DNA from 4 places in the Rhodoferax sp. PAMC 29310 genome. Region 3 is predicted to be linked to each of the others. Evidence: predicted binding sites of a transcription regulator. Region 3 holds the regulator's gene; each other region holds the start of a gene.

What was found. Region 3 encodes FNR, which switches genes on or off when oxygen is low (the NO sensors DNR and NnrR bind a similar motif). Its sites were predicted from a motif close to TTGATNNNNATCAA; they were not measured.
Positions count from the first base shown of each region.
Region 1: clpB (ATP-dependent chaperone ClpB) is a predicted target of FNR. The motif match lies at 4,142-4,155, and genes of this name have one in related genera.
Region 2: J8G15_RS10500 (universal stress protein) is a predicted target of FNR. The motif match lies at 1,664-1,677, and genes of this name have one in related genera.
Region 4: J8G15_RS08765 (fatty acid desaturase) is a predicted target of FNR. The motif match lies at 4,828-4,841, and genes of this name have one in related genera.

Region 1 covers NZ_CP072852.1:490,941-498,479, reverse strand. The annotation lists gene J8G15_RS02280 (IS256 family transposase) at 1-51, opposite strand, end outside; gene J8G15_RS02275 (flavodoxin family protein) at 577-1,299, opposite strand; gene clpB (ATP-dependent chaperone ClpB) at 1,459-4,062, opposite strand; gene J8G15_RS02265 (molybdenum cofactor biosynthesis protein MoaE) at 4,191-4,691, opposite strand; gene moaD (molybdopterin converting factor subunit 1) at 4,696-4,947, opposite strand; gene glp (gephyrin-like molybdotransferase Glp) at 4,944-6,194, opposite strand; gene mobB (molybdopterin-guanine dinucleotide biosynthesis protein B) at 6,191-6,724, opposite strand; gene thrC (threonine synthase) at 6,721-7,539, opposite strand, start outside.
Region 2 covers NZ_CP072852.1:2,298,548-2,306,086, forward strand. The annotation lists gene pth (aminoacyl-tRNA hydrolase) at 1-261, shown strand, start outside; gene J8G15_RS10490 (DUF4124 domain-containing protein) at 243-677, shown strand; gene J8G15_RS10495 (YfhL family 4Fe-4S dicluster ferredoxin) at 733-987, opposite strand; gene J8G15_RS10500 (universal stress protein) at 1,139-1,600, opposite strand; gene coaD (pantetheine-phosphate adenylyltransferase) at 1,716-2,216, opposite strand; gene rsmD (16S rRNA (guanine(966)-N(2))-methyltransferase RsmD) at 2,257-2,886, opposite strand; gene J8G15_RS10515 (VOC family protein) at 2,948-3,319, opposite strand; gene J8G15_RS10520 (pitrilysin family protein) at 3,433-4,785, opposite strand; gene J8G15_RS10525 (pitrilysin family protein) at 4,801-6,219, opposite strand; gene ftsY (signal recognition particle-docking protein FtsY) at 6,249-7,370, shown strand; gene J8G15_RS10535 (ABC transporter substrate-binding protein) at 7,448-7,539, shown strand, end outside.
Region 3 covers NZ_CP072852.1:1,390,348-1,397,886, reverse strand. The annotation lists gene J8G15_RS06360 (extracellular solute-binding protein) at 65-1,105, opposite strand; gene J8G15_RS06355 (patatin-like phospholipase family protein) at 1,170-2,084, shown strand; gene ylqF (ribosome biogenesis GTPase YlqF) at 2,219-3,178, shown strand; gene J8G15_RS06345 (2Fe-2S iron-sulfur cluster binding domain-containing protein) at 3,173-3,469, opposite strand; gene J8G15_RS06340 (cation diffusion facilitator family transporter) at 3,549-4,202, opposite strand; gene J8G15_RS06335 (fasciclin domain-containing protein) at 4,579-5,034, shown strand; gene fnr (fumarate/nitrate reduction transcriptional regulator Fnr) at 5,131-5,850, opposite strand; partial or broken gene hemN (oxygen-independent coproporphyrinogen III oxidase) at 6,002-7,399, shown strand; gene J8G15_RS06320 (sulfite exporter TauE/SafE family protein) at 7,409-7,539, shown strand, end outside.
Region 4 covers NZ_CP072852.1:1,932,182-1,939,720, forward strand. The annotation lists gene J8G15_RS08740 (DNA translocase FtsK) at 1-922, opposite strand, end outside; gene J8G15_RS08745 (Crp/Fnr family transcriptional regulator) at 971-1,645, opposite strand; gene trxB (thioredoxin-disulfide reductase) at 1,820-2,770, shown strand; gene rpmB (50S ribosomal protein L28) at 2,971-3,204, shown strand; gene rpmG (50S ribosomal protein L33) at 3,216-3,386, shown strand; gene J8G15_RS08765 (fatty acid desaturase) at 3,588-4,802, opposite strand; gene J8G15_RS08770 (RsmB/NOP family class I SAM-dependent RNA methyltransferase) at 4,947-6,218, opposite strand; gene J8G15_RS08775 (DUF1653 domain-containing protein) at 6,235-6,474, shown strand; gene J8G15_RS08780 (SlyX family protein) at 6,544-6,762, opposite strand; gene J8G15_RS08785 (IS481 family transposase) at 6,932-7,539, shown strand, end outside.

The DNA of each region.
Region 1 (7,539 bases), 900 kb from region 3:
CAACAGGGCGTCAATCAGCTCGGCGGGTAAGGGTTTCATCTCTACGGTCATCTCGGCTCCATGCAAGACAGCAGTTTGCTGCCAAATAACCGTTTACACAAAACTTCTTACACCCTTAGCAAAAACGCGTCGTACTTTCGCAGTCCGTGTAAATTTTTTGTAACGCCTGCAAATTGCGAGTCAATTCTGCATAGGCACCTGAGGAAATTTCTCTTTCCATTGAATGCACCGCTTTGCGTCACGTTCGTCATCCATGTGAATTGCTGTAGGCAGGTCCATTCTGAAAGGATCCTCATGATCCTCACCTAAAGCCGTGAGCCACCGCCGCAACCGCCTGCTCACGTTTTTTGAACCCACCCGTTGCCATCACGGGAATTTTAGAGACCCCTTTTGCACGTCGCGCAAAGTCAATAAATTACGGTCCCTGATTGGAACCGTCCGAACTTGCAGGGTGTAGAAGTTTCCTGCCAAATAACCGTTTACACAAAACTTTTTACGCCCTCCGCCACCATGCAGCGAGGCTTGAGTCCTACCCAACGACGGGGCATCTTCTTCGCACCCTATCTGAGCGAGTTCTTATCCTAAACTTTCACTTGGATTTTCGAAGCCGAATCGCGCCCCGGCTTTCCATGCTTCGCGATCATTTCCCTCCTTCGCAATTCCGCCTGCGTCCTTCAGCATTCGCGCTAGGTGCATGCAATTCCACGTCATGATCGTTGTGTTCCGTTGGGTGAAGTCGTTGTCAAAACCGGCGCGTCCGCCCCCCTCCAATTTGTCGCCATAGGAGGGACCGGGGCCTGCCTCGCCAATCCATCCACAATCCGCTTGGGGTGGGATCGTGTAGCCAAGGTGGTTGAGTGCAAAACCAATGGTCATCGCGGTGTGTTTGAGTCCGTCTTCGTTTCCTGTGATGACACAGCCGCCCACCTTGCCGTAATAGATCGATTGCCCTTTGTCATTGAGCTCTGCAGACATGGCGTAGAGCCGCTCGATCAGAACCCGACACACCGAGCTCTCCTCCCCCAGCCAAAGTGGAGTGCCCACAATGAGAATGTCGGCCGCCAAAACTTTCTTCCAGAGGGTTGGCCAGTCGTCCTTTTCCCATCCGTGCTCCGTCATGTCAGGGTAGACCCCCGGCGGAATGTCGTGGGCCGCAAAGTGCAGCTGCTCCACCGCAACGCCATTCTTCTTCATGATTCCTGCGGACGCGTTCAGGAGTAACTGCGTGTGACTTTCGTCGGCCTTCCTCTTGAGCGAGGTGTTAATGAAAAGTGCTCGAAGATTGGTGAAATCAGCCATGACATACCTCAGTTAGGTTGGGACGGCGCTGGTGTGTGCATGACAACGTTCAGCCTCAGCCGTCACGCCAACCATAATAGGTTCCCCCCTGACGCGCAAGAGTCAAAAAAAGGCGCTGCGATAACTATCGCAGCGCCTTTTTCATGGGCTTCAACAGGTTTACTTGCCGAAGCTGAACTTCCCCGGCGACTGAATCGGATCGACATCGACCGGAATCACGTCTTTGGGCAAGAACTTGCCTTCCAGCAAGAGCTTGGAGAGCGGATTCTCAATACGTTGCTGAATCGCGCGCTTCAAGGGGCGTGCACCAAACACCGGGTCGAAGCCGACCTTGGCCAGTTCGGCCAGCGCGGCAGGTGACACCTGCAGCGTGAGGTCCATCTTGGCCAGGCGCGCCTCCAGCACCTTGACCTGGATACCCGCAATTTCAGCAATGTGGCTGGCATCCAGCGCGTGAAACACCACGGTTTCGTCAATGCGGTTCAAAAACTCAGGGCGGAAGTGGTTTTTCAACTCACTTGTCACCGCATCTTTGATGTCCTCGCTATCCTGGCCCACCATGCTCTGAATCAGGTGCGAGCCGATGTTGCTGGTCATCACGATGACGGTGTTCTTGAAGTCCACCGTGCGGCCTTGACCATCGGTCAGGCGACCGTCGTCCAACACCTGCAGCAGCACGTTGAACACATCGGGGTGGGCTTTTTCCACCTCGTCCAGCAACAGCACGCTGTAGGGCTTGCGGCGCACGGCCTCCGTCAGGTAGCCGCCCTCTTCGTAACCGACATAGCCGGGGGGCGCACCAATCAGGCGGGCCACCGAGTGCTTCTCCATGAACTCACTCATGTCGATGCGCACCAAATGCTCTTCCGAATCAAACAGAAATCCCGCCAACGCTTTGCACAGCTCGGTTTTACCGACACCTGTTGGGCCAAGGAACAGGAATGAACCCGTGGGGCGGTTCGGGTCGGACAGCCCAGCGCGGGATCTGCGAATGGCATTGGCCACGGCGGTAATGGCTTCGTCTTGGCCCACCACACGCTGGTGCAACTTACCCTCCATGACCAGCAGCTTGTCGCGCTCGCCTTGCATCAATTTGCTGACCGGAATACCGGTGGCGCGAGCCACGACTTCGGCAATTTCTTCGGCGCCCACCATGGTGCGCAAGAGTTGCGGGCGGCCACCGTCTTTGGCGTCTTTGGCTTTGCCGGCCTCGCTGACTTGCGCGTCCTTGAGTTTTTTCTCCAGTTCCGGTAATTTGCCGTACTGCAACTCAGCCACCTTGTTGAAGTCGCCCTTGCGGGTGAACTCTTCGATCTGGTGACGCAGTTTGTCGATTTCCTCCTTGAACTGGGCGGAGCCTTGGGCCTGCGCCTTTTCAGCCTTCCAGATTTCGTCATAGTCGGCAATTTCTTTATCCAGCTTGCTGATCTCTTCGTTGATCAACTCGAAACGTTTTTGCGAGGCCTCGTCTTTTTCGCGCCTCACGGCTTCACGCTCAATCTTCAGCTGAATCAGGCGGCGGTCCAGCTTGTCCATGACCTCGGGCTTAGAGTCGATCTCGATCTTGATCTTGGCGGCCGCCTCGTCAATCAGGTCAATGGCCTTGTCGGGCAAGAAGCGGTCGGTGATGTAGCGGTGGCTCAATTCGGCAGCGGCGACGATGGCTGGGTCGGTGATCTGAACACCATGGTGGGCTTCGTATTTTTCTTGCAATCCGCGCAGGATGGCGATGGTGGCTTCTACGGTGGGCTCACCCACCAAAATTTTCTGGAAACGGCGCTCCAGCGCGGCATCTTTTTCAATGTACTTGCGGTACTCGTCCAGCGTGGTGGCGCCGACGCAATGCAACTCGCCCCTCGCCAAAGCGGGCTTGAGCATATTGCCTGCGTCCATGGCGCCTTCGGCCTTGCCGGCGCCCACCATGGTGTGCAACTCGTCAATGAAGACAATGGTCTGGCCTTCGTCCTTGGCGAGATCTTTTAATACGTTTTTCAGGCGCTCTTCAAACTCGCCGCGAAACTTGGCACCGGCCAAAAGTGAGGCCATGTCCAACGACAGCACGCGCTTGTTCTTCAAGGAGTCCGGCACCTCGCCCGCGACGATTCGCTGGGCCAATCCTTCCACAATGGCAGTCTTGCCCACGCCGGGTTCGCCGATCAACACCGGGTTGTTTTTGGTGCGGCGTTGCAACACCTGAATCGCTCGGCGAATTTCGTCATCCCGGCCAATCACGGGGTCGAGCTTGCCCATGCGGGCGCGCTCGGTGAGGTCCAGGCAGTATTTTTTCAGCGATTCGCGTTGGTCTTCAGCGTCTGCGCTGTCCACGTTCTGGCCGCCGCGAACCTTGTCAATGGCGGACTCCAGGGCCGAGCGGGTCAGTCCGTTTTCCTTCACCAAGCGCCCGATGTCGAGTTTGGTTTCCGTCAAAGCCAGCAGGAACAGCTCACCAGATACAAACTGGTCCTCACGCTTCATCGCCTCTTTCTCCGTGGCCTGCAGCAAGCTGCCCATATCGCGGCCCATTTGAACCTGCTCGTGGCCCTCCACTTGAGGCAGTTTTTTCATGGCCATCTCGGCGGCCGCCAGCAAGCCAGGCACATTGGCGCCAGCGCGTTGCAACAAAGCGCGGGGGCCGTCTTCCTGGCGCAACATGGCCAGCAGGACGTGGACCGGTTCAATGTAGGCGTGGTCGTTGGCGAGCGCCAGTGATTGGGCGTCGCCCAGTGCTTCCTGAAATTTGGTGGTGAGTTTATCGATTCGCATAGCAATCCCTTTGAGTTATCCCGCAACTTGTGGCGTGCTGCATGTTTTCAAGAGTTTGCACTAGGCGATGACGCCGAGATTGACCTGCGTCAACCGCCAGCAAGGCTGGCCCTGCGGGTTGGCGTACTTCAGGCGTTATTGGCCTGAATGCCCCATTTAGCCAGCGCCGCGTCATCGGTCACACGAGCGTCCACCCAGCGCGCGCCTTCTGGGGTTTCTTCTTTCTTCCAGAACGGGGCCTGGGTTTTGAGGTAGTCCATCAGAAACTCGCAGGCCTGAAAGCTCTCGCCCCGGTGCGCTGAGGTGACGGCGACCATCACAATTTGATCTAAAGGCTGCAACAGACCTACCCGGTGGATCACCCGAGCGCCAAAGATGTCAAATCGCTGATGAGCGGCGTCAATCATGGCCTCGATGGCTTTCTCGGTCATGCCGGGGTAGTGCTCCAACTCCATGCTACTGATCAGACCTGACGTACCGGCGGTGCGGTCCCGCACGGTGCCTACAAAGCTGCACACAGCCCCCACCCGGCCATCCAGCGCGCGCAGCGCGGCTATCTCGGCGCCCAGGTCAAAGTCAGCCGTCTGGACAACGACACGCGATTGAGTTGACGTCGATGGCTGTGTCATGGTCTTAGCCGCCGGTCACGGGGGGGAAGAAAGCCACTTCAGCGCCGTCCAGCAAGGCAACGCTTTCGTCACTCATGTCCTGATTCAAGGCCAATCGAACCGAGCGGCCACGGGCCAGGCTTTCAGCGTAGGCTCCGCCTTTGGCGATCAATTCGTCGCGCAACGCGGCCAAGGTTGCGGCTTCGGTTTGAAGCAACTCGCTGGACTGCCCAATGGCCTCGCGAATGGAAGCAAAGTACTTGACGGTGACTTTCATGCCAACAACTCCGAAAAAGAGATAAAGCGCACCATATCGCCCGCCTGGATGACCTGACCCGCGGGGTTGTCTACCAAGCCATCACCCCATACTGCAGAGGTCAACACGCCAGAACTCTGGTTGGAAAACAAATCAAGCCCGCCGGCCGCATTGCGGTGAACCCGCAAGAATTCACGACGTTTATCGGCTCTAGCCCAAGTGAAATGAGCGGGGATAGCTACTGATTTCATAGCGACATCCGAGACACCCTGTAGCCGCAAGAGAAACGGACGCACCAGTAGCAAGAAGGTCACAAAGCTGGACACGGGGTTGCCGGGCAGGCCAATGAAGTGCGCGCCCTGCACCTTCCCATAGGCAAAGGGTTTGCCGGGTTTGATGGCGATTTGCCACAAATCAAGCGACCCCAGTGACTGAACGGCGGGTTTGATGTGGTCTTCTTCGCCGACCGACACCCCGCCGCTAGTCAGAATCAAGTCGTGGTCTTGCGCGGCAGCGCGCAGAGCATCCTGCGTGGCATCGAGTCGGTCGGGCACGATGCCCAGGTCGGTGACCTCACAACCAAGACGCACCAGCAGCGACCGCAGAAAGAAGCGATTGGAGTTGTAGATGGCGCCCGGCTTCATCGCCTCGGGCGCCACGTCACCTGGCATAACTAACTCGTCGCCCGTGGAAAACAAGGCCACCTTAGGGCGGCGCACCACGGACAAACGATGCAAGCCAATACTGGCCGCTAGCCCAATCGAAGCCGGCGTCAAACGCTCTCCTTTTGAGAGCACTACGGCGCCTTGGGTGACATCCTCGCCGGCCCGGCGAATCCACTGCCCCAAATCCGGCACGCCCGCCAGCCGGACGGTGTCGCCGGTGTCGGTCTTGGTCAGCTCGCAATCTTCCTGCATGACGACTGCGTCGGCCCCAGCAGGAATGGGCGCACCCGTGAAGATTCGGGCCACGGTCATCGGCGCCAATTCTGTGCCGGCGGTGCCTGCGGCGATGCGCTGTGACACAGACAAGGCTTGGCCATTGGCCTGCACCACATCAGCGCGGCGAACGGCATAGCCGTCCATGGAGCTGTTGTCTTGAGGTGGTACCTGAAGACCCGATACAAAGTCTTGCGCCAGCGCCCGGCCGTCCGCATCAAAGGTAGAAACCCACTCCACCGCGCTCAAAGCAGTGGCAAACCCAAGTAGCTCGATCAGGGCGTCGTCGAGAGGCTTCAGGGGGGCACGGGGGGGGCGCAGGGCGTTCATTGGTAAATCTCCGGGCGGTAGTCGAACCGGTCACCGCTGGCCTGAAGCCAGTCAGCCACTTCATCGGCACTATTGAGGTTCAGCACGGGCCGCTGGGTCGCCTGTGGCAAGGCCTCGGGTGAGTCAGTGGCCACGGCGACGATGAAATCGTCATCCATGTAGCGCGCGGGCTTCTCACTCAAATGGCGCCAGACCTCAATTTTCTGCAAATCGCAATCTCTGAAGCCTTCCACCAGCACCCAGTCGGCAACGGGGCTCAACTCGGCAATCATCTGGTGAACGGTCAACTCGACGGTTTTCTCAAATTCCCGCATCAGCGCCAAACGCTGATCCGAGGCTACCACCACCTCAAACGCACCGGCCTCGCGATGGCGAAAGGAGTCTTTGCCGGCGTGGTCAATGTCAAAGCGGTGGTGCGCATGCTTGACCACCGACACCCGCTGCCCACGGGCATGGAGCGCGGGTATCAAACGTTCAATCAAGCGCGTCTTGCCCGCACCGGAGTAACCGGCAATGCAAACCACCTTCATGTGCAGGACTGCGTGATGTAGGCTTTGATGGCGCCAGCATCGGCGACCATGCGAATCACCCGCTTGGGCAGGTCCTCGATGCCTTCAAACTGGGGCGGACGATCGGGCTGACGACCCAAGGCCTCCACAATGGTGGCGGCAAACTTGATCGGCAGCGCCGTTTCCAAAACGATCATGGGCACGCCCCCTTGCTGGTGTTCGCGCGCTACTTTGACGCCGTCAGCGGTGTGGGTATCAATGATCAAGCCAAAGCGCTCAAACGCGTCCTTGATAGTTGTCAGCCGGTCAGCATGCACACTTTTCCCACTCTCAAAACCGTAACGCGTCGCCGCCTCGGCAAAGGCCGGATCACCCGACAGGTCAAAACGCCCTTCTTTGGCCAGACCGGCACCAAACAAGGCTTGTGTGCGCGGCCCATCACGACCGATCAGATCGAAAATGAAGCGCTCAAAGTTGGACGCTTTGGAGATGTCCATCGAGGGGCTGGAGGTTTCATGGGTGTCGGCACTGCCGCGCACACGGTAGACGCCGGTGCGAAAGAACTCGTCCAGCACGTCGTTTTCGTTGGTGGCAGCCACCAGCTTGTCCACCGGCAGCCCCATCATGCGAGCCACATGGCCGGCGCAGATATTGCCAAAATTGCCGCTGGGCACAGTGAAGCTCACCTTTTCGGCATTGGTTGTTGTCGCCTGGAAGTAGCCGGCAAAATAGTACACCACCTGGGCCATCAAACGGGCCCAGTTGATGGAGTTGACGGTGCCAATCTTGTACTGGCGTTTGAAATCCAAGTCGTTGGACACGGCTTTGACCATGTC
Region 2 (7,539 bases), 910 kb from region 3:
CCAGGACTCAAGGCGGAAGTGGTGAACTGGGTTCTGAAGAAACCGTCACTGGACCACCGCATCGCCATTGATCAAACCATTGACCGGGCCGTCAAAGCTTTGCCTCACTTTTTTTCGAACGAGATGGAAAAGGCGACGATGCAGATTCATACGAGCAAGCCGCCCCGCCCCAAACCGGCAAAGCCTGCCAACACACCAGCGCAGATCGACATTGACAGGCCTCAGCCACCAAAGGACCCACCATGCACACTCGTCTCTTGATTAGTATTTTTTTTATAGCGCTTGCTGCAGTGTCCACGGGGGCTTCAGCTCAAAAGATCTACAAATGTGGGACAACTTACACCCAGCAGCCATGCCCTGATGGCGCCGCGCTGCCGGCGACGCCCGTCCCCGATGTAGCTCAACGAAGCGCGGCAGATCAAGCGACTCGCCGCGACACATTGACCGCCGACCGCATGGAGAAATCTCGCCTGATTCAGGAGAAGAAGGAGATTGCCTCCAACTCGCCAGACATCAAGCGACCGGTGCCAAAGTCCGCAACTCAGGAAAAACCAGTCCCGGCACCGAAGAAAAACACCTTCCAAGGAAAAAAGGAAGAGTTTCGAGCAGTCGTACCGGGGACTACACCGCTCAAAAAACACACCAAAAAGAAAGCTGACTCGTCTACTGACTCTTAGACCCATCAGCAGCCAGATCGACGCGCATTAAGGAACGGCATCGACTCAAACCAGTCTATGTTGATGCGGCCTGCAAACGGCGGTATTTCTGCCACAGAGTTTCCTGATCCTCAATGCAATTGGGGTTCACCGGGATACAGGCAACAGGACAGACCTGCACACATTGAGGCTCATCAAAGTGGCCGACGCATTCGGTGCACTTGTTGGGATCGATCTCGTAAATCTCCTGGCCCAGGTAAATGGCCTCATTGGGACACTCGGGCTCGCAGACATCGCAGTTGATGCACTCGTCAGTAATGATCAGCGCCATGGCTGCTCACCCCGCGGGAGTTCGAAAAAATTCAGGCGAAAGGTCATGGAGGCATTATCGACGCGCAGCCACATCCGGCGAAACACCCTTACCCCATCAGGGTGACCACCAGGCGCACCCCTCACGCCAAACGGTGACCCGAACTCATCACTCAGCCGTCGATGGCGCTGTCTTCGGACGATGCGTCGACCAGTTTGACAATCATTACCGGCACCTTGGCGGTGTGCAACACCTCGTTGGACACCGAGCCCAGCAAAGCGCCGCGCAACGTGCTCATGCCACGGGCGCCCATGATGACCATGTCACAGCCATAGCGTTCGAGAATATCGATGATGGTGTGAGCCGGGTCGCCCGAGGCCACTTCGGTTTCATAGGCAATTCCGGCTTCGTTCAACAAGGCCTCGCCTGGTTGCAAAGTGTGCGCACCAGCGGCCGCGCTCACCTGCTCAATCACCGCGGGGTCGTGTGCCACCACCAATTCATACAAAGTGGCCGCTTCCTGTACGTTGGCCAGCACCGCACTGGTTGCCAACCCGTCTTTTGACAGGCGAATCATCACACGAACCGCTTCTAGCGACACATCCGAGCCATCAATGGGTAACAGTATTTTCATTTTTTCTCCGATGAGTAGGCTTAAGAACTGGCTTCAGGTTAACCCAGAGGTAAGAAGTCCAAAATGACTTGGGTCAATATACGTCAGCGCGTCAGGCGTGGACAGCCGTCGCAAATCAGGACCCCTTTAATTGCAGCACCTTCTCACGCAAACGGGCATGCACTGCCGGTGAGACAAAATTATCAACCTCGCCACCCAGGGTGGCAATTTCACGGACAAAGGTACTGGAGATGAATTGGTACTTGTCGCTGGGCGTCAGAAACACCGTTTCCACGTCCGGCATCAGGGTGCGATTCATGCCTGCCAACTGAAACTCATAGTCAAAGTCGGTCACCGCGCGCAAGCCACGCACCATCGCCTTGCCACCGCGCTCAAGCACAAAGTCACGCAACAAGCCGGAAAAGCTGGCTACTTCGACATGGGGGTAGTCCTTGACCGATTCGCTCACCATCTCCATGCGCTCCGCCAGGGAGAACATGGCTTTTTTGTGGTGGCCCGCCGCCACGGCCACGATCACGCGCCCAAACAACTGCGTGGCTCGTCGCACCACGTCTTCGTGGCCAAGTGTCATCGGATCAAATGTGCCCGGGTACACAGCGATAACGTTGTTTGACATGGTTGAAATAACTCGCAGGTATTGGGTTGAAAAGGAACGATCAGGCAGCCGGTAATGGCGCCAGTCGCTTGAGAATGTGCGCGTGAACCGCCCCGGCTTTCAGATGCCGGTAGACCATCAGACCATGGTCTTTGAGTTGCTCATCCTTCCACAGAATGGGCGCTTCCAGATACACAAACCCGTCTGGCGCCACTGCCCGACCGGCCGCCGCCAAGGCAGGCTCGAACAGCACCGAATCAAAAGGCGGGTCCAGAAAGATCACGTCCATGCTGGCGGGATTCATCTGCTTCAAGGTAACGATGCCGTCACCCCGGACCACTTGCGTTGCATTCGCTCCCAATTGGATCTGGGTGCGCTTGAGTTGCGCAACCAAGGCGGTGTCCAACTCCACCAACTGGACTTCTTTGGCGCCGCGCGACGCCGCCTCGAAGCCGAGCACGCCCGTGCCGGAAAACACGTCAATACAACGCCAGCCAGTCAAATCCTGGCCCAACCAGTTAAACAAGGTTTCACGCACCCGATCCGGCGTGGGGCGCAGGCCGGGGCGGTCTGCCACGGCCAGTTTGGTGCGTTTCCAATCACCGCCAATGATGCGAATTTCATTGGCCAATGGCGTGGCATGGCGCGGGACGCGGGGTTTGCGAGGTAATTCAGATTTCTTTTGCTTCATACCTATAGCTTACCGAAGACGGCACGCCAAAAAATCAAACCCGGACCACGCATCGTTCACCCTACGCCATGGAGTGCAGGCCGAACTTATTGCCTTCCGTGTCAAAGCACAGCGCAATAAAGCCGTATTGACCAATGGAAGTTTTGTCCCGCTCAACCCGACCACCGGCCCCCGCCACACGAGCCGCCTCAACCGCGCAATCCACACAGTTGAAATAAACCAGGGTACTGTTGCCGCCAGAAGGAACGCCATCCATTTGAACCAGCGCCCCCGCGGCACCCATTCGATCCATGAGCATGGGAAACGCCCACATTTCCATGCCCGGACTGTCCAGCTTTTCCAGGGTTCGTTGAAACACGGCTTCATAGAACGGTTTGGCCCGCTTCATGTCTTGCACATAGATTTCAAACCAACCGACTGCATTGGGGGTCATCACATCGCTCCTTTAAGCTAAGTAGCAGGCCCGCTGCGTAGACACACTCCTGCCGCTGCGGGACCAAACATTCCAGCACAGATGCAGCCAGAGCGCAAACCCCTGCACATTGGCTAACGGGCGGCCTCGGTCCCGCCCAGCACGACTGTCACCATGCGCTCGGGTTGCAGGTGTCGGCCAAACGCCCGCCGGATGTCCGCCACGCTGACCTTGGCCACTGCTTGCGTCCAGGTATCCAAGTAGTCCAGTGGCAGGTCGTTCCAGGCGATATTGGCCACGTTGTCCAGCAGCTTGCGGTTGCTGTCAATGCGCAACGCAAAGCCGCCGATCAGGTTGTCTTTGGCGGCCTTTAATTCGGCCTCAGTCGGCCCGTCGGCCACAAATTGGGCGACCACGTCCCGCGCCAGCTGCACGGCTTGCGCGGCCTGGTCTGGCCGGGTTTGCAGGCCCACGGTAAAGGCGCCGGCGTGCAGCGCAGGTGAAAAGTAGCTGTACGCGCCATAACTCAGACCCCGCTTTTCGCGCACCTCATTCGTCAGACGCGACACAAATCCACCGCCACCCAAAATGTAATTACCCACGGTGAGGGCGAAGTAGTCCGGGTCATCCCGGCGAACACCGGGTTGCCCAATCAACACATGAGCCTGGGCCGAGTCAAATGCAATCTGCTGCTCGCTGGCTTTCTCCAAGGGCGCAACCTCAGCCACCGCGGGCAAAGCCGGGCAGTCGGCGCCGGGCAGGCCCGCCAAGAGCTCAGTCACCATGGCGTCGGCTTGCACCCGATTCACACCCCCCACCACGGTGATCTGTGCACGGCAGGGAAGCACTGACCGCGCGTAACGCTCGCGTATGTCAGTCGTATTAATGCGTGCCAGACTGGCTTCCGTGACTTGTAAGCCATAGGGGTGCGTGCCGTACACGGCCGTCGAAAAGGCCTGCTGTGCCAAGGTGGCAGGGCGGGTGTTGGCTTGGCGGATGGCGGCGCTCAAACGCTCGCGCTCACGCTGCCAAATAGGGTCGGGAAAGGCCGGGGCGCTCAGCTGACGGGCCGCAAGCTGCACGGCTTTGGGCAAAAGGTCCGGGTAGGTGAGCGAGCGCAATGAGAAACTCAGCCGATCTTGCGTGGCCGTGGCGCCAAAACCAGCCCCGAGGTCGGCCCATGCTTCGCTCAAGGCATTTTCATCAAGCGCAGCGTTGCCCTGCTGAGCCAGCACCCCTTTGTCACTCATGGCGGCCATGGTGCTGGCCAATCCGGCTTGCTCGCGCGGATCGCGCCGGCTGCCGGCGTCAAAGTCTAGTTGCACGTCCACCATGGGAATCACCGGGCTTTCCACCAAAAACACCTTGGCACCGCTGGCTTGAACCCAGTGCTGAATGGGAATGCCAGCGATGGCATTTTGTGAGCCAATTAGGCCGATCGCGAAGGCAGCTATTGCGGGAGCAGCTATCTTTTTAATAGTATTCATATCGTCACTCAAGTCTCAATGGCGCAAACTGGCTGTGGGCGTTCGGGCGGGGCGCTGGGTGTTTAAGGGTTGCGGCAGCAACTCGGCGACGGTCAACTGGTCGTCACCAAAATACCGTGCGGCCACCGACTGAACTTGGTTGGCAGTCACCGCCCTGAGGCGCTCAACCAGACGCTCCCCGGCGTCCAGCGGCAGGCCCTGAATCCATTGATTGCCCAGTTCGCGGGCCTGGTTGAACACCGAGTCCAGCTTGTAGATTTCACTGGCGACCCATTGGGTTTTGACCCGCGCCAATTCCGCCTCAGACACACCCTCGGTCGCAATGCGGGTGACCTGCGCTCGCAGCGCTTGCTCCACCTGCACCGCAGTCTTGCCTTTTGCCGGCACGCCGGTCAGCATGAACAGTTGCGGTCCCCGGCCCCACAGGCCGTTGTAGGCGCCAGCCCGGTCAGCCACCCGCCCCTCGCCCTGGACCAATGCACGCTCCAGACGGGCACCGCTGTAGCCATCCAGCACGGCGGCCAACACCGTCAGCGCCAAGGCGTCGCAATCGTCCGCAGCCCACGGGGCGGCCGACTCGGGCAAAGAATGCACGCCCGGCACCTTGAAGGCCAGCGTCAAAGAAGCCTGCTCGGCCGGGGCCTTGAACGCCAGGCGCCGCATGCCGACCTGCTCGGGTTCGGTGCGCGGCTTGCGCGCGGGTACTGCCCGGGCCGGGACGGCCGCATAGTATTTTTCAGCCCATTGCCGCACTTGGGCCAAGTCCACGTCACCGGCGACCACAATGGCCGCGTTGGCCGGCACGTACCACCGTTGGTAGAAAGCGCGGGCGTCATCGGGCGTCATCGCGTCCAGGTCGCTCATCCAACCCACGATGGGGCGGTGGTAAGGCGAGGCCACGAACACCGTCGCATTCAACGCTTCATTCATCAGTGCCTGGGGGTTGTCTTCGGTGCGAAGACGGCGCTCCTCCTTGACCACTTCGAGCTCTTTGCGAAACTCTTCATCACTCCACGCATTGTTGGCAAAGCGGTCTGCCTCCAACTGCATCACGTCTTCCAGCCTGTTGGCTGGAATCTGCTGGTAGTAGCCGGTGTAGTCCTTGCTGGTGAAGGCGTTCTCTCGCCCCCCCAAGGCCGCCACCCGGCGTGAGAACTCACCCGGCTTCAAGGTTTTGGTGCCTTTGAACAACATGTGCTCCAGCACATGCGCCACGCCGGAGGTGCCGTCGACCTCGTCCATGGAGCCCACCCTCACCCAGAGCATGTGCACGGCCGTGGGCGCACGCCGGTCGGGCTTGACGATCAAGGTGAAACCGTTGGAGAGCGTGAATTGCTGAACCGGAGGAGGCGTTTGTGCCTGCGCAGTGGGGTTGAACCACAGGCTGAAAAACAAAGGTAAAAAAGGCAGTAGGTGATGGAGTGGTCGTTTCATAGAATGGTGTGATTCTAAAAACCCACCAAATGTTCAGTTTTTTCAAAAAAAAGCCCCCTGCCCCGACGCCACCCACCGCGCCGACTGAGGTAACCCCAGCGGTTGCCACGCCCGTTCCCCCAACCCAGACGACCCCATCGCCTCCTGCGGCAACCCCTTCCCCGGTCAAGCCGCACGAACCCACTGTGCCCGCTGTGGTGACGTCCACACTCACCCTGCCAACGGCCGCTGTGACGCCTTTGAGTACGGGCGAGCGTCAATCCTGGCTGAGCAAACTCAAGGCGGGTCTGCGCAAGACCGGCGCCAGCATCGCCAGCGTCTTCACCGGCACCAAGATTGACGATGCACTTTACGAAGATCTGGAATCGGCCCTGCTGATGGCAGACACAGGTGTCAAAGCCACCGAACACCTGCTGGAAGACCTGAAACGCCGGGTCAAAGAAGCCAAGGCAACCGATCCGGCCGCCGTCAAGGGCTTGTTGATTGAATCTATCACCCAATTGCTCTCGCCACTTGAGAAGCAGTTGGTAGTGGGTGAATTCAAACCCACGGTCATCATGGTGACGGGCGTCAACGGCGCGGGCAAAACCACCTCGATTGGCAAGCTCACCCGCCATCTGTCCAGCCAAGGGGCTTCGGTGCTGCTGGCTGCGGCCGATACTTTTCGGGCCGCGGCACGGGAGCAGCTCAGCGTCTGGGCTGAGCGCACCACGGTCGAGATCATCAGCCAGCAAGGCGGTGACCCCGCCGCCGTCAGCTTTGATGCCGTCGCTGCCGGCAAGGCCCGTGGCCGCGATGTGGTGCTGGTGGACACGGCCGGGCGCCTGCCCACCCAGCTTCACCTGATGGAAGAGTTGCGCAAGATCAAGCGCGTGGTGCAAAAAGCAGATGCCTCCGCGCCCCACGAGGTGCTGCTGGTCATTGACGGCAACACCGGACAAAACGCGCTCTCCCAAGTCAAGTCCTTTGACGACGCGCTGCAACTCACCGGATTGATCGTGACCAAACTGGACGGCACTGCCAAAGGTGGTGTGCTGGCCGCCATTGCGCGCGAACGACCCATTCCTGTTTACTTCGTCGGCGTCGGCGAGAAGCTCGAAGACCTTGAGACTTTCAACGCCCGGGAATTTGCGCAGGCCTTGCTGGCCTGACTCGGCTCCTCACCACCACTGTAAGAAATCGGCTCATGGGGCGACTCATCGCTTGCCCCACTACTTGTGAATTGACCATGACCCCAACCTCTCGCCTACCCAGCACTCTCACTGCCGCGGATTCAATCAACCGTCGCGGCGCGCTAACCCTGTTGGCCGCTTCGCTGTC
Region 3 (7,539 bases):
CCTTATTTGGTCGCTTTTCCCGATCGGAAAAAGCGACCAAGGATAACCGTTGCAAAGAAGCGCCTTACTTGAAGCCCACGCGATCAAGCATTTGCTGAACCTTGACTTGGTTCATCCCAACCACGCTGATTGGGATTGTTTCGCTCTTGAAAGATCCACCTGTCATGGCTTGCAGTGCAGCGTTGTTAATTTTCACGCCATTGGCTACCGGCCACTCGTTGTTGCCATTGGCAAAATGGTCTTGCGCCGGTGCGCTGGCCAAGTACTCAAGGAACTTCACTGCATTGGCTGGGTTCTTTGCATTTTTGGCGACGGCTCCACCCGCAATGTTCACGTGGGTTCCCCCACTGGATTGGTTGGGGAAAACCACGCCAATGCGATCCACGACCGCTTTGTCTTCTGGCTTGTCCGAGCGCATCAAGCGAGCAAGGTAGTAGGAGTTCGTGACTGCAATGCCGCACTCACCAGAGGCCACGCCTTTGATCTGGTCCGTGTCGCCGCCTTTGGGGCTGCGCGCCATGTTGTCGACCATGCCTTTGAGCCAGTTTTCGGCGTTTTGCTCGCCCATGTGCTCAATGACGGAACCAAACAAGGACAGGTTGTAAGGGTGGGAGCCAGACCGGATGCAAAGTTTGCCTTTGTTCTTGGGGTCGCCCAACTCTTCGTAGGTGTCCACATCTTCCTTTTGGACCTTGACCTTGTTGTAAACCACGACACGAGCGCGGGTGGAAAAGCCAAACCAGGGTGTGCCGCCATCGCTGCTCACCTTACCGCGGTATTGGGCGGGAATGGCGGCGTCCAGAACTTTGGATTTGATGGGCTGGAACAGTCCCTCGATCTCGCCGCGCCACAAGCGGGACGCGTCAACCAGCAAGATCACATCAGCGGGTGAGGAAGTGCCTTCCGCTTTCAAACGGGCCAAGATACCTGCGTCATCAGCATCGACGCGGTTGATTTTGACGCCAGTGGCATTGGTGAAATTGGTGTACAGGGCTTCGTCTGTGGGGTAGTGACGGGCCGAGTAAATGTTCAGAGTCTGCTCTTGAGCGAAGCCGCTCACGCAGCTGAACAAAATAGCGCATGCCGCAGGAATGTGTTTGATCATCATGGCTTGAAGGTGCTTTAAGATAAAATATTATGCTAACACAAACGCGAATCATTATCATTAAATGAAATTTCAAAGAGCATTTTGGCGACCCGTATTGGTAGGTCTGTGTGTGGCATCACTTTGGGGCTGCGCAACGGTTCCCGCCCCGACTGCGCCAGCGGCCCCTGCTGCTGCGCCCCTGATCGTCGTTAAAAAAGCGCCTCGAATTGGACTCGCACTGGGCGGCGGTGCCGCGCGTGGGTTTGCCCATGTAGGCGTGATTCAAGTGCTGGAAGAGGCGGGCATTCAACCGTCGCTGGTTGTTGGCACCTCTGCGGGGAGCCTGGTGGCTGCTTTGTATGCGGATGGTAAAAAGGGCGCTGAACTTCAGCAGATCGCAGAAACCATGGAAGAGGCCACCTTTGCGGATTGGACGCTTCCTATTTTCAGCCGGGGCATGTTGCGCGGCGCAGCGCTGGCTCGCTATGTCAGCGCCCAAGTGGATGGGCGACCCATTGAAGCGATGTCTCTGCCATTGGGCATTGTCGCCACCGATTTAAATAGCGGTGTTGGCGTGTTGTTTCGCCGGGGCGACACAGCCACGGCTGTTCGAGCGTCCAGTGCCGTGCCCGCGTTGTTCCAGCCGGTCAAGATTTCAGGGCGTGAATATGTCGATGGCGGACTGGTGTCTCCCGTGCCAGTGAGGTACGCACAACAAATGGGGGCGGAGTTGGTCATCGCCGTGGACATTTCCAGCTCGCCAGAGGGGAATCCCGCGACCGATACCTTGCAGATTTTGATGCAAACCTTTGCCATCATGGGAAAAAGCATCAATGACTTTGAATTGAAGGATGCTGATGTTGTCGTGCGTCCGTCGTTGGTGGGCGTGGGCAGTTCCGACTTTAGTACCCGGCGCCGCTCCATTTTGGCTGGCCGAGCGGCCATGCAGGCTATGCTGCCCCGGCTAAAAGCAGCCATAGAGGCGAAGTCTCGCTAGGCTGGCCGCGCTTTTATCCCGGTCAACGTGTTGTTTTGACTGGATGCGCTGACCGCCTCTCAAGCAGGGGACAATGCGCCATCGGCATTATTGGTGCGGTGGCGCACCATTGCTTGCCACGATAAGGACAAATAATGGCTATTCAATGGTTCCCTGGTCATATGCATTTGACCAAAAAGGCCATCGGCGATCGCATCAAGAATATTGATGTCGTGATCGAACTTCTGGATGCGCGCTTGCCGGGTTCAAGTGCGAACCCGATGCTGGCGGAGTTGACGGCGGGCAAACCCGCGCTCAAGGTGCTGAACAAGCAAGATTTGGCCGACCCGGTGCGCACAGATCAGTGGCTGGCCCACTACAACCAACTGCCCGATACCAAGGCCATTGGCCTGGATGCGAGCATGACGGCGCCTGCCAAAGCGTTGGCAACTGCGTGTTTCGCGCTGGCGCCAAACCGGGGTGGCATGGTCAAACCCATGCGGGTGCTGATTTGCGGGATTCCCAACGTGGGTAAATCCACATTGATCAATACTTTGGCGGGCAAGCGGGCGGCCAAGACAGGCGATGAAGCCGGTATTACCAAGTTGGAGCAGCGGATTTCGATGGCCGACGACTTCTACCTCTATGACACGCCGGGCGTACTTTGGCCGCGCATCATTGTTGCCAAAAGTGGCTACAACCTGGCGGCCAGCGGCGCCATTGGGCGTAATGCCTTCAATGAAGAAGAGGTGGCGCTCGAGCTTTTGAATTACTTGATTGCCCACTACCCGGCCAATGTCGAGGGCCGTTTCAAGCTCGAGGGCGTGGCCCAAATGACCGATGAGGTTTTGCTGGAGGCTATTGGCCGAAAGCGGGGCGCGTTGCAGGGCGGCAAGAAGATAAATCTTCAGAAAGCGGCAGAAATTGCCATCTACGATTTCCGCGCCGCTCTAATGGGACGCATCACGCTGGAAACGCCAGAGGAGTTTGCAGAGTGGTTGGCCGCAGGGCAGAAGATGGATGCTGAGCGTCAGGTGAAGAAAGATGCCATTGAGCTGGACCGAAAAATTCGGTTCAAGAAAGTCCCCAGGCCCGACTCGCGGTCGGCGTCATAGGTCTTCTCGACCCAACGTGAGGTCTGAGCAAGGGTAGGCCACACAAGGCAGGACGTAGCCCTCAGCCTTCTCTTCGGCACTCAGGCCAGGCCATTCCATCTCGTAACGAACCGACCCTTTCGAGAGCTTTCCGATACAGGTTCGGCAGTTGCCGCCCCGGCAAGAGCTGGGCCAATCGATGCCGCCTTGCTCCATGGAGACTAGCAGGGGTTGCTCGGTCCATGCGTCAAATTGTTGCTGGTCGGGTTCGGTGATCGCTGTATAAAAAAGTGGTGCGTCTGGGGCATTCATGCCAGTATTATATTGTGATGAGAAATGGCACTATAGGCATATGGAGTAAGCGAAGGCAGCTATCAAATAAGTAGCTATTTCAGCCCGCGTCACCGTGCTCATGATTGGCTGGGCCAGCCGCCAGTTCGGTGCGGGCCTGGCGCAGCACCTGCCAGCCGCCATGCAAGGCCAGACCGGATATGATCGCAGCCACCACCGCGTCAGGCCATGCTTGCCCGGTGCCAAATACACCCACGGCGGCGGCCATTACCGCTAGGTTGCCAATGGCGTCGTTGCGTGAGCACAGCCAGACGCTGCGCATGTTGGCGTCACCCTCACGAAACGCGTACAGCATCCAGGCAACGGCCACATTGGCTACCAGTGCTACCAAACCGATCGCTCCCATGGTCGGCGCGTCTGGCACGGCGCCGTTCAGGGCGGCCCACGCCGCCCGCGTCAGAATGAACAGTCCAAAGGCGATCATGCTGAGCGCCTTCACCATTGCGGCGCGGGCGCGCCAAACCAAGGCCGCCGACAAGACTGCAAGAGACACGGCGTAGTTGGCAGCGTCGCCGGCGAAGTCAATCGCATCAGCAAATAGCGACAGCGAACCCGAGGTGTAACCCGCCAAGATCTCCACCAAAAACATGAAGGCGTTGATGATCAAGGCAATCCACAGGATTCGCCGGTACCGATCCATGTTTTCGAAGGACGATGCGGTGGGTGTTTCGTGTTCGCAGCAGTGAGCAGACATGGTTCTCCTTAAATTGACTCTATTGGGAACCCTTTAGTCACTCCAGTGTCAAGTGACATTGTTGCTGCGATGGACGACCCAATTTCCAAGGCTTGACAAGGAAGAGGTTGCCGTAACCAACCGTATAGTTTTTGTCAAACCTTGTTGCGAGTGGTGCGTCGTCGCTGAACAATGTTCAAGCCGGTAGATGGGCAATACGCTCTTGAAGCGAGGCATTTCTGAGGTTAGTTCAGCCAATGGTTCTTTTCAACTCATAAAGATACCAATTAGTAATAATTTAAACCATAAAGAAATTATGGATACTTATTGGTTGTATTATTCGGCCACGTCACATCTTTGACGCGTCATACCTGACATTCATTTTTAGGAGAGCTCCATGAAAAAAACCATTCTTGCAACCGCGTTGGCTTTTGGCGTCGCTTTTTCTGTTCAAGCGAAGGACATTGTTGACACCGCTGTTTCTGCTGGGACTTTCAAAACCCTGGCCACGGCGTTGACCGCTGCCGGTTTGATTGACACGTTGAAAGGCCCAGGCCCGTTCACCGTGTTTGCCCCGACTGATGCGGCCTTCGCCAAAATTCCGAAAGCTGATCTTGATGCGCTGTTGAAAGACAAAGCCAAGCTGACTTCGGTATTGACCTACCACGTGGTGCCCGGCAAAGTGATGGCTGCCGATGTCAAAGCCGGCAAAGTCAAAACTGTTCAGGGTTCTGAGATCACTGTCAAAACTATGGGAGGTGTCATGGTGGATGGCGCCAAGGTCACTGCGACAGACATCGTGGCTGACAATGGCGTGATCCACGTGATTGACAGCGTGATCATGCCCAAGTAACTGCGGGCTCAAAGTTGGGCTCCCTGCGAACTACAGACCGCGGGGCGCCCACAAAAAAAGCCGGATGATCCGGCTTTCTTTAATGGGTCTGTGTGATCAATTGCAGGCTTTGGGGTTGACGATGTCTTTCAACATCTCGGCATCCACAATACGAATGTGGCGCTGTTTGACTTCCACAATGCCGTCTTCCACAAACTTCGAAAACGTGCGGCTCACGGTTTCCAGTTTCAAGCCCAGGTAACTTCCAATTTCCTCGCGCGTCATGCGCAGGACCAATTCGGTTTTTGAAAACCCACGGGCGTTTAATCGTTGAACCAGATTCAGCAAAAACGCGGCCAGTCTCTCTTCTGCGCGCATGCTGCCCAGCAGCAACATCACGCCGTGCTCACGCACAATTTCGCGGCTCATGATTTTGTGCACATGGCGCTGTAATGAAATCACTTCCCGCGAGATTTCTTCAACGCGATTAAAAGGCATGACGCATACCTCGGCATCTTCCAAGGCAACAGCGTCACAAGTGTGTTGGTCATTCACGATGCCATCCAGCCCAATGATTTCTCCAGCCATCTGAAACCCGGTCACTTGGTCCTTGCCATCTTCAGAGACGACGCTGGTTTTGAAAAAACCAGTGCGAATGGCGTACAGACTGGTGAACCTCTCACCGGTTCGAAACAGCGTTGTACCTCGCTTGACTTTGCGTCGCGCCGCCACCACTTCGTCGACACGGTCCAATTCGTCCGGCGTCAATCCAAGTGGCATACACAGCTCCTTCAGATTGCAACTGGAGCATGCGACTTTTAAGGTGATGGGGTTCATGCAGACCATTCTGGCACCAATTGACGTCTGACCCCGCACTTCCTGATGTAGGTCAAATCAATTGGCAGGTCCTATTTCATTCGAGGTTGATCTGAGTCAAGGTTTTGATGTGGGGTTGAAGGCATATTTCCAGCCTTGCCAAGGATTGCCTATGAATGCCGATGCGGCCCCCCCTGATTTAAATGACGTGCTCAATCGGTTGAATGCTTCTGGTCCCCGCTACACCTCCTTTCCTACCGCTGATCGATTTGTCGAGGCCTTTGCCGAGCTTGAGTACAAGCAGGCGCTGGCCCAACGCCGCTCTGGGCCGACGGTGGCCGCACGGCCGATGTCCCTTTATGTGCATATTCCGTTTTGTGAAACGCTGTGCTACTTCTGCTCCTGCAACAAAGTCGTTACAAGTGAGCATGGACATGCGGACACGTATTTGAACTACTTGAGTCGCGAGGTAGAGCTTCACACGGCCGAGTTGGGCGCGGGGCAGTCGGTGAGTCAACTGTATGTGGGAGGCGGCACACCTACCTTTTTGACCGATGCCCAGCTGGGCGATTTGATGAGCATGTTGCGGCGAAATTTCAAAATGCTTCCGGCCGGTGAGTACGTCATCGAAATCGATCCGCGCACCCTGGATTCCGATCGACTGGACGCACTGATGCTGCTGGGTTTTAAACGCTTGAGTATTGGCGTTCAGGATATTGACCCGGCAGTTCAAATGGCGATACACCGGATTCAACCTGTTGAGCAAGTGGTCTAACTGTTTCAGGATGCCCGCCAGCGCGGTTTTGATTCGATCAACGTGGACCTGATTTATGGCCTGCCCCAACAAAGTTCGGAATCGTTCGAGCGTACGCTGTCACAAGTCATCGAGTGGCGGCCCGACCGCATCGCACTCTATGCCTACGCCCACCGGCCGGCGCACTTCAAACCGCAGCGCCATATCAGCACCGCTGCGCTTCCTAGCGACGCGGCCAATCTGGTCATGCATTCCAACTCAATTGCGGCGTTGCGAGCTGCTGGTTATGTGTTCATTGGCCTGGCTCATTTCGCCTTGCCCACCGATGTGTTGGCCATTGCCAAACGACAGGGTCGTCTGCATCGCAATTTTCAGGGCTTCAGCACCCAGCCTGACTGCGATTTGATCGAGTTGGGTGTATCTGTCATTGGGCGAGTTGGTCCCAGTTACAGCCAAAACGCGAAAACCATGGAGTCATATTCTGACCGCCTGGATCAGGATCTTTTTCCGGTTGTTAGTGGTGTCGCCCTGAGCCGTGATGACCTGATTCGGCGCGCCATCATCATGTCACTAATGTGTCAGGGGGATGTCTCGTTTGAGTCTGTTGAATTGGCCTATCTCATCGATTTCCGCCATTACTTTGCCTCCGAATTGTAGTCACTGGCGCCTTTCACGGATCAGGGGCTGGCCACAGTAGATGATGCTGGCATCCATGTGTCTGAGCCCGGCCTGCATTTTGTCCGGGCCATGGCCACGGTCTTTGACCGGTATCTACAGACTGACCGCACACGCGCCCAGTTTTCAAAAGTCATCTAGCATTGCGTGATGCAGACTTCTCTCGCGGTAACCGCACTATTAATGGGACTGGCCGGTGGGCCGCACTGCATTGCCATGTGTGGCGCGGCCTGCGCTGGCATTGGTCAAGCAGCCGGCCCTTATAAAAACTCTGCTTTGCT
Region 4 (7,539 bases), 540 kb from region 3:
TTTCCTGACGCTCCAGTGCACTGTCCAGCAAGGCAACCTGCGGCAACTTGCTGTCTGGCATCTCCGTGAACAAGGGCTTTTGCCGCTCTTTGGCAACGCGGTCGCTCCTGGGCACCTCTGCCAAAACTGGCTCGATCACCATGGGCTCGGGGTGATGAACGGCGATATCCTCCCGCTCAACCGTGACCACTTTTGCACGCGCACGCGCCGCTTTGCGGCCCAAGGCCATGTCTTGGGCGACTTCACGCTTGTTGCGCCGGGAATCCACCTGAAAGTACAGCCAGCCGCCCAAGCGCTCGGCCACCTGCGCCCAAGAAAAGCGAAACACCATTGAAGCGCCCAAAACACCTAATGCGATCGCCATCAATCCGGAGCCGGAAAACCCGAGCCACTTGATACTTAATGGCCCCAATAAATACCCGGCGATTCCGCCCCCATGGCCGGGCAAGCGGGCCTCAAGGCTGTAGAAACGGGTCCACTCCAACGTTGTGCTCGCGGCCAATAGCAGCAACAAACCCAGCCAAAAAGCCACGCGCGCCGGCAAATAGCGAGCAGGAAGCGATGGCACCGCTTCTTGCTTGGGCAAGATCAACTCGCGAGAGCGCAGCCAGCGAGCCAAGCTGGACAACCAGACGCGAACACCAGCGGCGAGGCACCACCAGACGGAAAACCCCAGCGCGAAATAGCTGGCATCGGCCAACCACGCCCCGAGCCAACCGGCACGATTCATTGGCGCGCCAACACTGCCCGATGTCGACCACGCCACATCAGTGGCCGAATAGGTGACCATCGACACAATCCAGAAACCAAGCGCAAGCAGGCCCGCTAAAAGCAGGACTTCATCTGCAAACCGCGTCCATCCGGAGCGAACAGTGGCGTTGGTGGTGCGCGAAGAATTGAGTGTGTTGAATGAATAAGTCATGAAACGGGTGTGAGTGGAGGCCTGGCTTTGTCAGTGGGAGCTCTCGCATCACCGGGGTGATGCCCGCCTTTCAGTCAGAGTGATGAAGCCCCCCTCGCCGGTTTCAATGAAGCCCTGCTCCTCAAAGTCGCGCATCACACGACTGACCATTTCACGTGATGCGCCCACCATTTTGGCGATGTCCTGACGTGACATTTTTTCGCGAATGACCAATTGATGATCCCCCTCTGGCACCGCATAACCCATGAGCACCTTGGCGACCCGCCCGTACACATTCAAAAGCGCCAGAGAGCCAATCTTTTCATTGGCCTGGCGCAGTCTCAAAACCAGGCCCCGCATTACCGCCTGAGCCATGGACACATTTTGGTTGAGGCAACGCTCAAACTCGGCGCGCCCCAAAATCAGGACGTCCGTCTGGATCTCGGCCACCACACTTGCCGAGTGTGGCTCGTTGTCAATCAGACTCATCTCGCCCACATAATCACCCGGCCTTAAGGTGGCCAAAATAACCTCGCGTGATTGCCGATCAGTCATCACGACGCGCGCCCGCCCGGCCAAAATCAAAAATAATGAGTGTGCTTGCTCACCTTGCTCAACAATGGTTTCACCACGCTTAAAGCGTTGTTTTCCCACGGCTCCCGACAGGAGGATGCCTTGGTCTGACGTAATCATCGTGAAAAGCGGCACACGACGGATCAACTCTGCATTACTCAACATTGACATTCCAATTCCCTATTCCCGGTTTCCCATGCCCAGTCCGGCAAGCATCGATGGGTTTCTTACAATTGATGAATTCACCAACGAGTTATTCAACTCTGAGAGTGGGCGTTATTGATTTTCTACTCGGCGCCTCGAACTGTACACGGCAGCATTCATTTATTACAAAAGGTATTCAAGATGTCAAACACCAGACACGCTCGGGTCTTAGTTTTGGGCTCGGGCCCCGCTGGCTACACTGCGGCGATCTATGCCGCTCGCGCCAACCTTAACCCATTGCTCATCACTGGCATTGCGCAAGGCGGCCAGTTGATGACCACGACAGACGTCGACAATTGGCCTGCCGATGTCGATGGCGTGCAAGGCCCAGAGTTGATGCAACGCTTTCAAGCCCACGCTGAACGGTTTAAAACCGAAATCGTGTTCGACCACATCCACACCGTTGATTTCAGTCAGCGACCCTACAAATTGACTGGCGACGCTGGTGAGTACACCTGCGACTCACTCATCATCTCAACAGGGGCGTCTGCCAAATACTTGGGATTGCCCTCTGAGACTGCGTTCATGGGGCGTGGTGTTTCCGGCTGCGCCACCTGTGATGGATTTTTCTACCGAGAACAGGTTTGCTGCGTAGTTGGCGGGGGCAACACCGCCGTTGAGGAAGCTCTGTACCTGTCTAATATTGCCAGTAAAGTTATTCTGATTCACCGCCGTGACAAGTTCAAGGCTGAGCCGATATTGGTTGATAAATTAATGGCCAAGGTTGCGGCCGGCAAGATTGAGCTCAAAACATTTTTCACCCTGGACGAGGTACTTGGCGATCAAAGTGGCGTGACCGGCGTCAGGATCAAGAGCGTTGACACCGGCGTCACGGAGGATCTGACCCTAAAAGGGTGCTTTATTGCCATCGGGCACTCCCCCAACACCGACATTTTCCAAGGTCAGCTTGACATGGCTGGTGGCTACATCGTGACCCACGGGGGGCTGAAAGGGTTTGCCACACAAACCAGTGCCCCGGGCATCTTCGCCGCAGGCGACGTCCAGGATCACGTCTATCGACAAGCCATTACCAGCGCAGGGACCGGTTGTATGGCAGCGTTGGACGCACAGCGATTCCTGGAACAGGACTGAACTGATCGCGCCCGCTTGATCTGGCAAAGCCCGCTATAATGACGGGCTTTGCTGTATTAGACCCGTGAGGGCCAGACTGCGGCGACGGGGTTACCGCCACCCTTTTTATTGGCGAGGTGAGGCCGGGCAAGATCCCACGCGTTTGTGCAAACAAACCGTTTTTGAAAGTGCCGGCCGTTAAGAAGTATCGGAGTGTCCACATGGCACGCGTATGTGTAGTTACGGGCAAAGGCCCCATGGTCGGAAACAATGTTTCCCACGCCAACAACAAAACCAAGCGCCGGTTCCTGCCGAACCTGCAATACCGTCGTTTTTGGGTCGAAACCGAAAATCGTTGGATTCGCCTTCGCATCTCTAACGCTGGTTTGCGTTTGATCGACAAAAACGGCATTGACGTTGTGCTCGCAGATTTGCGCGCACGTGGCCAAGCATAAGGAGAACGACCATGGCAACCAAAGGCGGACGCGAAAAAATCAAGCTGGAATCCACAGCTGGCACCGGTCACTTTTACACGACCGACAAAAACAAGAAAACCATGCCCGAGAAAATGCTGATCAAGAAATTTGATCCAAAAGCTCGCAAGCACGTGGACTACAAAGAAATGAAACTGAAGTAATTCAGCGTCATCAATAAAAAAACCCGCCTTCAGCGGGTTTTTTTTATGCTCGACCTCATTCACGGAGGAATTTGAAGCTCTCATTTCTAAGCAACGAAGCAACGTTGAACGCGAGAAAATCACATTGATCCAAAAAAACAAAAGCCCGCTTTCGCGGGCTTTTACCTGGGGAGAGGCGACTAACGCCGCGTCCGCGTCCTGTTACGCATGGGCTGCGCGAAGACGAAGTGAAAACTCTTGCAGAACGGCAATGCCGCTCGCCTCAGCGCGATGACACCACGCCTGCAGGTCCATCGTCAATTGCTCTCGCGTATGAGACCGGCTTAACCACATCTGCCTCAGTTCTTCACGCATCACAACCATCTTGTCCAGTACCGGCGACGCCGCTCTCGCCTCGACCAACTGAGCAACCACCGCAGCAGGAACTTTATCGGCATCACGGTGCAGCCAGCGCCGAGCCGCCTTAATAACGTTTGCATCGGCGCGGCGCGCCTTCAGTGCTTGCAACTCTTCCCTGAAAGCACGACGCATGTCTAAAGCATAGCCGGCCATGATTTCATAACGATTGGCAATTAGAGCTTCCAACGTCTTTTCGTCCGCCTGTGGGCGCAATTTGCCCAACGCCAACTTGGGCGGGGTTTTCTTTACTGCCGCAAGTCCAACACTCTGCATCAGGGTGATGTACATCCAACCGATGTCGAATTCAAATGGTTTGACTGACAGTTTGGCGGAGGTGGGATAGGTGTGGTGATTGTTGTGCAACTCCTCACCGGCAATCAAAATCCCCCAGGGAGATATATTGGTACTCGCGTCTGCGGCTTCGAAATTACGATACCCCCAATAATGAGCAGCCCCGTTAATGATGCCGGCAGCCATAATCGGGGTCCAAGCCATTTGAACAGCCCAAACTGTAAGTCCAGCCGCACCAAACAATGCAACGTTGATGATCAACATCAAAACAACCCCTTGCCAAGACAGGCCGGTGTAGATTTTTCGCTCCATCCAGTCGTCTGGCGTGCCATGTCCAAAACGTGCCATGGTCTCCATGTTTTTGGACTCAGCTCGGTACAGCTCTGCTCCCTGAAGCAATACAGTTTTGATTCCATGCACATGAGGGCTATGCGGATCTTCAGACTTCTCACACTTGGCGTGGTGCTTGCGGTGAATAGCTGTCCACTCTTTGGTCACTTGGCCCGTGGTTAACCAAAGCCAAAATCTGAAAAAGTGAGACGCAATTGGATGTAAATCCAAAGACCGATGGGCCTGGTGACGATGCAGGTACACGGTGACGCTGATCATCGTGACATGCGTAACGACCAATGTGAACAACACAATTTGCCACCATGACAAACGCCAAGCCCCATGGGTAAGCCAATCCAGCACCGAATTCACAATGTTCCAATCGGATAAGTACATAAAGTAAAAATCTCTCAACGACGTATTGATATTTAACAACTGCGAACAACGCAGCACATAGACTTTGTCAGTTTACGACCGATCGGCCATAGACGCTGCTTAATTTATGAGCAAGTCCTCTGTACTGTAAGGTCATTTCACCCGTTAGGTCTTTTGCCAAACGGCGGCAAAGAAACCGTCGGTCTGGTGACGATGTGGCCATAGCCGAAGGAATCGCTGCCCATCTTCACCGCCGCTGCACAAAGTGGGCGCGCCCTCAACCTTCAAATCGTTGAGTATTTCTCCCGCATTGAGTACCGTGAACTCTTTATTGAGCTCAGTGAATGCCTCCGCGATAGACTCATTCTCCTGTGGCAAGACGCTACAAGTTGCATAAACCAATCGCCCACCCGATTTCAGCAATCGCGCGGCGCTCTGCAGAATGGATGTTTGTTTGACGACCATTTCCTGCACTCCTTCTGGCGTCTGACGCCATTTAAGGTCCGGATTGCGTCGCAATGTCCCCAAGCCCGTACACGGCGCATCAACCAACACCCGGTCGATTTTCCCGGACAAGCGCTTGATTCGGTCATCGCGCTCATGGGCAATCGCCGCGGGGTGAACATTGGACAAACCACTTCGGGCTTGTCTGGATTTAAAAGAATCAAGCCTGCCCGCGGAGGTGTCAAACGCATACAGGCGACCGGTACTGCGCATTGCCGCGCCAATGGCCAGGGTCTTGCCTCCAGCACCCGCACAGAAGTCAACCACCATTTCACCTCGTTTGGCGTCAAGCAACATCGCCAACAATTGAGAACCCTCGTCTTGAACCTCGATGGCTCCGCGGGTAAACGCATCGGTCTTGTTCAAGGCAGGCCTACCGGCAATGCGCAGTCCCCAAGGAGAAAACGGTGTTGGCAGGGCCTTGATACCCAGTTGTGCCAATTCTTTTTGTACATCTGCTCGCTTGGAATTCAGGGCATTCACGCGCAAGTCCAAGCCGGCGCCTTTGTTGAAGCTTTCAACCAGTGCCCAGAACTCATCACCTAACTGATCTTTGAGTGGCTGGACTAACCAATCGGGCAAATTGTGACGGTGACGTTCCATCAGATCCGCCACATTCACTTTCTCACATTGATCCAGCCAAATGATCTCCTGCTCAGACAATGCACTGCGCAAGAAATCGCCTGGGCCGTAAAAACCCAAAATAGCCAACCGTCGCTCCTTGGGACCGGAGCCGGAAGGCGAAAAATGGTCAAACAACTGTTTTTTTCTCAGCACGGTGTAAACCGTCTCAGCGAGCGTTGCGCGCTCGCGAGGCCCAAGACCCCGGTGGTCTCGGAAAAACCGCGACACGATAGCGTCGGCGGGATGATCAAATTTGAGAGTAAGTCGGACGAGTTCGGAACAAACGTCGAGAAGGGCTTTAGGATGCATAGCTTTGGATTGTCCCATGTCTGATGAAACTCTTCCGCCTTTGATCGAAACTCGAAAGGGCAAGTACCGTCACTACAAAAATCTGCCGTACGAAGTTATAGGAACGGTCCGTCACAGCGAGACACTAGAACCGATGACACTCTACCGCGCCTTGTACGGAGATCAAGGGCTTTGGGTGCGCCCTGCCGCCATGTTCAATGAGTCCATTGCCATCGACGGGGCGCTGGTGCCACGCTTTACCTGGATTTCTGACTAATCACCAAGATGACCAGACTGTCCCCCGCAAGCGCCACTTCCGCATAACACCAATCAATTTCGCAAGAAACTAATAATGTGGCGGCAAGTCATCGCCGAGCTGGCGATCATTGCCACGAACCCCATCTGCGTGAGATTGCTGCAATCGGGCCACTTCTCTTATGAGTGCATCAATTTGGGTCTGCTGGCGCACGACCACCTGGTTCAATTGATCCATCAAGTCCTCACCAAAACTGGCTTTCACTTCCAGTTCGGTGAGGCGCTTATCAACAATACGAATGCTTTCCATAACCCATTAGTTTATCCGCCCCAGCTTTTTTGGCGACAGCTAAAAATGAAAAAGCTATGGCTAAGTGTCGCGTCCCGTGTGATCATGTTCCCGTCCGCAGCTGGCCCTTATTCAAAGCTCGCCAGTTGATGCGGGGCGTGATTGCGTCCTTACAAGGAGAGAAGACGTCATGAGTCAAGTCCATCCCTGCGCCCGAACCACCCCTCGCACACGCGCTGAGATAAGGACCTCGCCCGCTGGTGCCAGTGCGCTGGCCGACCGATACAACATCACGCCCGCCACCGCTCGCAAGTGGAAAGAGCGCGAAGATTCAGAGGATCGCTCCCACCGCCCGCGTACGCTGAAGACGACGCTCAGTCCAGCGCAGGAGCAACTTGTTGTCGAGCTTCGGCGCACAGTTCTACTGCCCCTGGACGACCTGCTGGCGATCACCCGCGAGTTCATCAATGCCGCTGTTTCACGCTCAGGCTTGGACCGTTGTTTGCGCCGCCATGGCGTCTCCGATCTGAAAGGCCTGCTGCCACAAGTTGAGGGGGAGCCTGCGCCACTGAAAACCTTCAAGGACTACGAGCCTGGATTCATACACATTGACAGCAAGTACCTGCCGCAGATGCCTGATGAGACGAAGAGGCGCTACCTCTTTGTGGCCATTGATCGAGCGACACGGTGGGTCTATTTCCACATTTACAACGACCAGACTGACGTCAGCAGTACCGATTTTTTGTGCCGGTTGAGAAAAGTCTCGCCCATGAGAATTCAAAAGATTCTGACTGACAA